Regions from separate parts of the Rahnella sp. EDr1-12 genome, predicted to be linked through region 1. Evidence: predicted binding sites of a transcription regulator. Region 1 holds the regulator's gene; each other region holds the start of a gene.

Region 1 (3,285 bases):
GCGCCTTCATTATGGGCTTCGATCACGCGATAAGATTTAGCGCCTTTGGCATCAGCCTTGTCAGACAGCTGCTGGCGAATATCGGTGGGTGCACCATTCACTCCGCTCACGCTGATCACGCCCATAGGTTGCAGATTTTCTGCTTGCTGATTCGTGATGAGTTGCGCAGCAGACGCACCGAAAGACACAGCAGACAACAGACTAAGAGCGGCGATAGTAGTGATGATTTTCATGATAATTTCCTGATTTCACTGACGTTGATGCAATTTGAGAGAGCAACGTCGATTCAAATATAGATTTATCAGGGCTGTTAACTGCAGTTCAGGGCGCTCAAAGCGTGCGGGAACGTAAAACGGGCAGTGATAAATCTGTTTATTCACGGGCCTGATTTATTCAGGCCCCTTCGCGATGGCTACCGGAAAGTTACTGGTAGATTTCTGCGGTTGCGTGGTAGTTACCTTCCTGACGCACTTCAATAACGCGGAAAGCTTTAGCGCCTTTTGCATCGGCTTTGTCAGACAGTGCCTGGCGGATATCAGAAGGTGCACCGGCAACGCCGCTGACGCTGATCATCCCTTTCGCCTGCAGATTGGCAGCTTGTTCCTGACTAACAGGTTGTGCTGCAAATGCACCAAATGACAGAGCAGAGAGAATGCTTAATGTTGCGATTGTAGTTTTAACGTTCATGATTTGACCTCGTCGATTTTATTATGTGTTCCAACAACTGGTGTCTCACACCACGGAAATGAGTATACATCTAGTCACTCAGAATATTAATAGTTTGCTAATAGTTATTTGAGTGGTTATGTGTGTCCTATTGGTTTTTTTAATAACGGAAAGTAATAAAAAACGTCTATAAATTGTTCAAACGGTGTTGATTTTTAGTAAAATCAATAGATTGAATGAATTTGATTATCTGTGCTTATTTTTGGTGTGAATCACATCATTGAAATATTTATGTGACGGAAATGAGCCTGTTGTGACCGGCGTTAACAGAAGAGGGCATGCGCCTTGTACCCGTTAATGGTAGAAAACCGGTATTTTTGTGCGGCATTTGAAATGTGAGCAATATAAAGGAAGGGTAAAGAGGCTGGCCTGAGGTCAGAAATTCTGTTCTTCTGACCCCCTGCACAGAAAGGGCGCTTACACCCTTGTACTATTGAGGCGGCTTATAACTCTTGTTCGAACAAACTCAGGATTGCATCGTGCAGTTGTTTAACGCTGAAACTGCGGGCAGGCGTAATGAAAATCGTATCATCACCCGCGATAGTTCCGAGGATACCCTCTGATTTTCCGAGTGAATCAAGCAGGCGGGCGATCAGCTGTGCTGCCCCCGGACTGGTGCGGATGACCACCATGGCTTCATTGTGATCAATGTCCAGTACCAGGTTCTTCAGCGGACTGGTCGTTGTTGGCACACCGATTTCAGCGGGCAGGCAGTACACCATTTCCATTTTCGCGTTGCGCGTACGCACCGCACCGAACTTGGTCAGCATCCGTGAGACTTTGGACTGGTTGATGTTTTCGAAGCCCTCCTCCTGGAGTGCGACGACAATTTCGCCCTGAGAACTGAATTTCTCTTCCTTCAGTAATGCTTTGAAGGCTTTGATTAAATCTTCCTGTTTGGCAGGATTACGCATTTTGCACCCTGGTCTCTTGATCAATGTTTGGCTGATTATGCAGATAATTGCATTTTTATGCAACAACGCAAGACATGGAAAATCCAGAACTCACCGTTCTGCAAGGAATGTGACGGGTGTCGCGTTAGTGGGTTTTTCATGAATATGCCGAAATTGTGAATTTTGAGTAAGCCTTCCGCAGGAAGTTGGGCTCAACCGATTTCGATTCAGCTCACACAATGAACCAAATTTAACCATTTATTAACCTGACGTCTTTTGCGGTGCTACTTTTAAGGGGTAGCTTTCCGATAAAAGTCATAAAAGACCGGATAAGGGCGCTTAGGTGTATTTTTTTACTTTCTAAACGACCAACCTCAGATTCTCTGCAGGTGAGCGATTGTTTTTAACAGCGTAAGTGATTAAGGTCACAACCAAAATAATTCCACGACACTTATAAGTTAATGATAAAAAAGGAGTATAGGATGAAAGTTGCAGTTCTCGGTGCTGCGGGCGGTATCGGTCAGGCCCTCGCGCTTCTGCTAAAGACCCAGCTACCTTCCGGTTCCGAACTCTCATTATATGATATCGCTCCGGTGACGCCGGGCGTTGCTGTCGATCTCAGCCATATCCCTACCGCTGTGAAAATCAAAGGCTTCTGTGGCGAAGACGCCACACCTGCTTTGGAAGGCGCAGATATTGTCCTGATTTCAGCGGGTGTGGCGCGAAAACCAGGGATGGATCGCTCAGATCTGTTTAATGTTAACGCGGGTATCGTTCGTAATCTTATTCAGCAAGTGGCGAAAACCTGTCCGAAAGCCTGCATTGGCATTATCACCAACCCGGTCAACACGACGGTTGCTATTGCGGCAGAAGTGCTGAAAAAAGCGGGCGTCTATGACAAAAACAAACTTTTCGGCATCACAACGCTGGATGCGATCCGTTCTAATACTTTCGTTGCGGAGTTAAAAGGTAAGCAACCGGAAGACATTGAAGTGCCGGTGATCGGTGGACATTCTGGTGTCACCATTCTGCCGCTGCTCTCTCAGGTACCTGGTGTGACGTTCAGCGAAAGTGAAATCACTTCACTCACCAAGCGCATTCAAAACGCAGGCACTGAAGTGGTAGAAGCAAAAGCGGGTGGTGGATCAGCAACGCTGTCGATGGGGCAGGCGGCTGCGCGTTTCGGACTTTCATTACTGCGAGCTATGCAGGGTGAAAGCAACGTTGTGGAATGTGCGTATGTCGAAGGCAATGGTGAGTATGCTCGCTTTTTCGCACAGCCTGTTTTGCTTGGCAAAAACGGGATCACCGAATTGCTGGACATCGGTAAACTGAGCGCATTTGAACAGCAGTCACTGGAATCAATGCTGGAGATCCTGCACAAGGATATCGAACTCGGCGAACAGTTCATTAATCACTGATTGCGTCTCTTTATAGATAACCGCCGGCTTATCCCGGCGGTTTTTTTCTTTTATCTCCCCTCGGATTTACTCTTGCGCAGCATTGGGTGTGCGGCAACGGCGTTCAATGATCTGAAAAGTCCTGGCGTCGAAATAGCGGCTTGGCCAGATAATTGAAGGATGTAGCCCCAGCGCATTCGCGATGAGCAATTCGCCCTTTGGCCATGGCCGTGTCAGAGCGTTTGATAAGGTGGAAGAGCTCAAAC
Region 2 (3,285 bases), on a different contig from region 1:
CAAAGGCCATCCCAAGTTTTAACGCGAACAGATTCCCGGAGAAAGAGAGGCCGGTGATGCGCCGCCCCGTTTTCCACTCACCATAATCCGCTGCATTGGCCATCATGTTCCATTTAAACGGCTGGTACATCTGGTGTAAAAAACCAATGATGAAATACAACGGGAAAATCACCGGCAGGAATTTCGGCGGTACGAAAAACATCACGACGCCCGTCAGAACCAGCAGCAGGTTGATATTTTTAAACATCGCCAGCGTGCTGAACCGTTTGGCAAAATACCCCGCCGCCATCGCCCCGAATATCGTGCCGACCACGCTGGTGGTAATAAACGTACTTTTCATCGCCGTACCGCTGACCAGACTCTGGCCCTTATCCAGCATCAGATACGTCGCGTAATACAACGTGGCGGAACTGCGCATCACTCCGGCCATACTGGAGAAAAAGGTGATAATCGCGACAATACGCCACTGATCGTTCGCCAGCAGATTTTTCAAATCACTCATCACCGATACCTGACGGGTATCCTCCGCCGTGATGCGTTCTTTGGTGAAACAAAAACAGAACACCAGCATACACACCGCAATCGCGCCCATCACCGCCATCGTCGCCTGATATCCGGCCTGCTGATTCTCTTTACCAAAATAATCCACCAGCCACAAAGTGCCGACAGAAACCAGTAAACCCGCCAGAGAGGAAATCGTGAACCGGTAGGATTGTGCAGAAAGACGGTCTTTATCATCCGTAGTAATCACGCCACCCAACGCGCAGTAAGGAATATTGATAAAGGTGTAACACAGCATCAGCAGCGAATAAGTAATGTAGGCATAAAGCAGTTTTCCGGAATGACCAAAATCAGGCGTGGTGAACGTCATCACCGCCAGCACGGCATAAGGAATGGCGAACCAAATCAGCCACGGGCGAAAATGCCCCCAGCGGGTTTTCACGCGGTCCGCAACAATACCGGTGAGCGGATCGCTGACGGCATCCAGAATGCGTGTGACCAGAAACATCACCCCGACCGCTGCTGCGGAAAGCCCGTAGATATCGGTATAAAAGTAGGTCAGAAACATCGTGACGGAGGAATAAACGATCCCGCAAGCGGCGTCTCCCATACCAAAACCAAGTTTTTCTATAACAGACAATTTCTTTACGGCTGCCATAATCTGACTCCACACCATGAGGTAGAATATCTTTCAGAATTGGTATGTTAACTTTTGGCAGGTGCGTTGAATTTAACCATATTTCACTTAGGGTTTATGAAATTTGCTTAATGCGAAGGGAGTCACAAAGGGGGGCTGTCATGCACAAACAAAAAAGGCCACCGTCTCCGGCAGCCTTTTCTTTCTTCATGAATCGAAATTCAGAAGCCTGACTCAATCAATGACGTTTGCCGTCATCATCTTCGTCGATGAAATCTTCGTCTTCGCCTTCTTCACCTTCTTCGTCGTCGTCGCCTTCGAAGTAAGTGCCCCAGCCGTCGTAGTTAACGCCGTTGGTTTCGGCCAGATTCATCAGTTGCTCAACCTGTGCGTCGATAAGCTCTGCATTTAGCGCCACTTCGCTAATCACGTCACAGCACATCATGACAGTACCGTCTTCAGCTTCCAGCTCTTCCGGGTCGGAAACTTCATAACCCAGTTTGAAAGCTTCTACGACCGCTTTCTCCAGAACTTCGAACTTTTCTGAAGATAAGTGGTGTTCAATGGTGTAAAGCGCGTCAGGATCGCTGCCATCGTCCAGCAGCTCTTCGATGATTAAGCGAGTTTCTTCACGTTGTTCTTCCAGCAATTCACGGTTTGCCATTTCTCAGTCCTCAATCAATTTGACGTTTGTACGCTATTTTCACACACCATAGAGCGCGCCTCCACTATTAAAGAGAAAGTTTTCTCTGCGGGGTTGTAATTGCATATTCATACATATAAATTGAATTTTAATTCAATCCGAAATGCTTACGCGCTATGGAGCGACATCATGAGTTTGTTGAGTAAACGTCATTTTCTCAGGTTACTGGATTTTACCCCGTCAGAGATTTCGTCCCTGCTGACACTCTCCGCTGAACTGAAAGCGGCAAAGAAAAATGGCACTGAGAAAGCCCGCCTGCAAGGCAAAAACATCGCGCTCATCTTCGAAAAAGACTCAACCCGCACACGATGCTCTTTCGAAGTTGCCGCATATGACCAGGGGGCAAAAGTCACTTATCTCGGCCCCAGTGGCAGCCAGATCGGCCATAAAGAATCGATGAAAGACACCGCCCGCGTACTGGGCAGGATGTACGACGGTATTCAGTATCGTGGCTACGGTCAGGATAAAGTGGAAACGCTGGCGGAATATTCTGGCGTGCCGGTATGGAATGGCTTAACCAATGAATTTCACCCGACGCAGCTGCTGGCCGACCTGCTGACCATGCAGGAGCATCTGCCAAATCAGCCGCTCAAAGGGATGCGCCTGGCGTATCTGGGCGACACACGCAACAATATGGGCAACTCGCTGCTGGAAGCTGCCGCGCTGTGCGGGCTGGATTTACGCCTTGTGGCACCGTCAGTATGCTGGCCCGATGCCGAACTGGTCGCGACCTGTCAACATCTCGCAAATGAAAATGGCGGCACTATCACGCTCACCGAAGACATTGCTACCGGCGTGAAAGATGCGGATTTCCTCTATACCGACGTCTGGGTGTCGATGGGTGAACCGAAAGAGGCCTGGAAGGAGCGCATCAACCTGCTGCGCCCTTATCAGGTGAACAGCGCGATGCTGGCGCTGACCGGCAATCCTGACGTGAAATTCCTGCACTGTCTGCCTGCGTTCCATGATGATCAGACCACACTCGGCAAACAAATGGCCGAAGAATACGGTTTGCAGGGCGGTATGGAGGTCACTGACGACGTCTTTGAGTCCCGCCACAGCGTCGTGTTCGATCAGGCGGAAAACCGTCTGCACACCATTAAAGCCGTCATGGTTGCCACACTCGGCACAGAATAAACTCCACGGCATCATCCCGATTTTTTTGCGGATGATGCCGCCTTTTTCCTCCAGAATTCTCCGTTATCCCCCCTTTTGTCGCCACAGCCGGTCATTTTCAACTAACCTTTTTAAAGCGCTTTCGTTTTATCGCCTTTGTCAGAAAAACAGAAATGCAGTGAGAAGGAACCGATATGAGCTCAGTAAATCTTGAGTATGTCCTGCGGCTGGAAAGCCTCTTAAGCAGGATTTACCCCAGGGAACACATCGCCGATCTGCTGAAAAAGATTCTGCATCTCGCCAACAAATGGGATTACGGCAAACACCG
Region 3 (3,285 bases), on a different contig from region 1:
ATCTGGCTGATGTGCCTGATCGATTGAACCCGGACCCAGCACCAGCGTCGGGCACAGCTCCTGAATAAAGGGAGCTTCCGTGCAGTAGTTAACGATTTCGGTTTCCACGCCCAGCAACTTCTCAACCACCTGCACCAGCGGATGATCTGGCGGGCATTCATATCCCGGGATCGGCGGATGCAGTTCCTCAACAACCAGACGACCGGGCCAGCGCTGACTCACCGGCTCCAGCGCCTCATTTAGCAGGCCGTTGATTTCGGACAGCGTCAGGCCGGGTAACGGACGGATATCCATATGCATTTCGCAGCAGGCGCAAATACGGTTTGGCGCATCGCCGCCGTTGATGTAACCAAAATTCATGGTCGGGTACGGGATCACGAAACCACTGTGGTTGTAACGCGTTTTCAGGGTATTGCGCAGGGTCATTAAATGGGTAATCGACTCATGCATCAGTTCAATCGCGTTCACGCCGCGCGCCGGATCGCTGGAATGACCGGACTGGCCGGTGATACGAATGGCGTTTGATAAATGCCCTTTGTGCGCACGAACGGGCTTGAGTGACGTCGGTTCGCCGATGATGGCGCAGTCAGGACGGATTTTGGCATTTTTGGAAAAATAGCTCGCACCGGCCATGGTCGTTTCTTCATCGGCGGTCGCTAAGATATACAGCGGTTTAGTCAGTTTGGTGAGATCGACGTCGCGCAGTGAATCGAGGATAAAGGCGAAGAAACCTTTCATATCGGCGGTACCCAAACCGTAGAGCTTATTTTCATGCTCGGTCAGGGTGAAAGGATCGCGCGTCCAGCGGCCATCATCAAACGGCACGGTGTCTGTATGACCGGCCAGCAGTAAACCGCCAGCGCCTTCGCCAGTGCTGGCTAACATATTGAATTTGTTTCGGGTTCCCGGAACAGGTTGCACTTCAACCTTAAAGCCTAAATCGCCGAACCAGCCTGCCAGTAAGTTGATTAGCGTTTCATTGCTCTGGTCCAAAGCCGCATCGGTTGCGCTGATGGAAGGGGTTGCGATTAACGCCCGGTAGAGCTCAATAAAAGGAGGTAATTTCATCTTCACTGTTGACAGCCTTTAGTTAGGGTAGTATTCATATTCATGCAATAATTGTGAATAAAAATACAATAAGCCAGCGCGTAAGGAAACCGGAAAAAATTCCGCGTTAGTCAAAACGACACGGCTGAATCTCGCGGGTGAGCGGCGTACAACGCGGTGACCACCTGTTACCTGTTGAAGTCCCTGTATCGCAAAGCCATACAGATAAGTTGAGAAGGTGAACAGACCCTATGTTGAATACGCTGATTGTTGGTGCCACAGGCTATGCCGGAGCTGAACTCGCTGCTTACCTGAATCGCCACCCACATATGAACATAACCGGTTTAACGGTTTCAGCGCAAAGTGCAGATGCAGGAAAATTGCTTTCTGATTTGCATCCTCAATTAAAAGGTATTGTCGATCTGCCTGTTTTGCCGCTGACGGATGTTGCCGGTGCGGCAAAAGGTGTCGATGTCGTGTTTCTGGCGACCGCGCATGAAGTCAGCCACGATCTGGCGCCGCAGTTTCTGGCGGCCGGTTGTGTGGTGTTTGACCTGTCCGGGGCCTTTCGCGTCAGCAAACCTGAGTTTTACACCGAATTCTACGGCTTTGAGCATCAGCACCTCGATTTGCTCGACAGCGCCGTGTACGGCCTGGCCGAATGGCAGGCAGACAAACTGAAAGACGCGCAGCTGATTGCCGTGCCGGGTTGTTACCCGACGGCGTCACAGCTGGCGCTGAAACCACTTATCGAAAACGGTTTGCTCAATGACAGCCAGTGGCCGGTGATTAACGCGACCAGCGGCGTCAGCGGCGCAGGCCGTAAAGCCACGCTCGGCAACAGCTTCTGCGAAGTCAGCCTGCAACCTTACAAACTTTTCAGCCACCGTCATCAGCCTGAAATTGCAGAGCATCTCGGCGTGCCGGTCATTTTCACTCCGCATCTGGGTAACTTCCCGCGCGGTATTCTGGCGACCATCACCTGCCGTCTGAACGCGGGTGTGACGGAGCAGGACGTGGCGGAAGCCTTCCACAATGCGTATCACAATAAACCGCTGGTGCGTCTTTACACCAAAGGCGTTCCGGCGCTGAAAGACGTGGTCGGATTGCCGTTCTGTGACATTGGCTTTGCAGTGAAAGGTGAACATCTGATTGTGGTGGCGACGGAAGACAACGTGCTGAAAGGCGCGTCGGCGCAGGCGGTGCAGTGTATGAATATCCGTTTCGGTTTCCCTGAGACGCAATCACTGCTTTAACAATCAGTTAGATTGTCAGTAAACAGAAAACAACCGTCCCTGAGCGTTTATTCAGATGCGCAGGGATGTTAGATTAAATTAAACGTATTGTTATTAATTAACATAATCAACCGGTCGGGGCGTAAACAGCTATGAATCCGTTAGTCATCAAATTGGGTGGTGTGTTGCTGGATAATGAAGAAGCGCTTGAGCGTCTGTTCATGGCGGTCGTCGCTTATCGTCAGGAATATCAGCGCCCGCTGGTCATCGTCCACGGTGGCGGCTGCCTGGTGGATGAGCTGATGAAAAAGCTGAATCTACCGGTGGTAAAGAAGGCCGGTCTGCGCGTCACGCCAGCCGACCAGATTGATATTATTACCGGTGCACTCGCCGGGAGCGCCAACAAAACGCTGCTGGCGTGGGCGGTCAAAAATCACATTAACGCGGTCGGCCTGTCTCTGGCCGACGGCGGTACGGTCAGCGTGACCCAGCTGGATGAATCTCTGGGCTTCGTCGGTAAAGCCGAAGCGGGTAATCCGGCACTTATCACGACGCTGACCGACGCAGGCTATCTGCCGATTGTCAGCTCCATCGGCATCACCGCAACCGGTGAGCTGATGAACGTCAACGCCGACCAGGCGGCGACGGCGCTGGCCGCCACGCTGGGCGCAGATTTGATTCTGCTGTCAGACGTCAGCGGTATCCTCGACGGCAAAGGTCAGCGTATTCCTGAAATGAGCGCGGAACGTGCTGAACAGCTGATCGATCAGGGCATCATCACCGACGGCATGATCGTCAAAGTTCACGCTGCGCTGGACGCCGCACGTTCTCTCGGACGTCCGGTTGATATCGCCAGCTGGCGTCACGCCGAGCAATTGCCGGCACTGTTTAACGGCGTCGCGATCGGAACACGCATTCTGGCGTAGTTCACTATCGACACGTTTAAAACCCATTGGATTAATTGAATTTTTTGAAGGAAATCATCATGGCAGCAACTCAAGGC

What was found. The regulator ArgR, encoded in region 1, controls arginine synthesis, uptake and breakdown. The targets are predictions, from matches to a motif close to ANTGAATAAAAATACANT.
Region 2: the regulator ArgR is predicted to act here: its motif matches at 1,922-1,939, upstream of argF (ornithine carbamoyltransferase).
Region 3: the regulator ArgR is predicted to act here: its motif matches at 1,121-1,138, upstream of argC (N-acetyl-gamma-glutamyl-phosphate reductase).

The regions. Positions count from the first base shown of each region.
Region 1 is NZ_JBLZNY010000005.1:85,046-88,330, forward strand. It holds gene yhcN (peroxide/acid stress response protein YhcN) at 1-233, opposite strand, end outside; gene yhcN (peroxide/acid stress response protein YhcN) at 424-687, opposite strand; gene argR (transcriptional regulator ArgR) at 1,170-1,640, opposite strand; gene mdh (malate dehydrogenase) at 2,102-3,040, shown strand; gene ACO0U8_RS18850 (helix-turn-helix domain-containing protein) at 3,107-3,285, opposite strand, start outside.
Region 2 is NZ_JBLZNY010000001.1:1,845,465-1,848,749, forward strand. It holds gene ACO0U8_RS08455 (glycoside-pentoside-hexuronide (GPH):cation symporter) at 1-1,159, opposite strand, end outside; gene rraB (ribonuclease E inhibitor RraB) at 1,377-1,802, opposite strand; gene argF (ornithine carbamoyltransferase) at 1,971-2,978, shown strand; gene ACO0U8_RS08470 (sugar phosphorylase) at 3,152-3,285, shown strand, end outside.
Region 3 is NZ_JBLZNY010000009.1:101,311-104,595, forward strand. It holds gene argE (acetylornithine deacetylase) at 1-1,074, opposite strand, end outside; gene argC (N-acetyl-gamma-glutamyl-phosphate reductase) at 1,299-2,303, shown strand; gene argB (acetylglutamate kinase) at 2,435-3,208, shown strand; gene ACO0U8_RS22840 (argininosuccinate synthase) at 3,268-3,285, shown strand, end outside.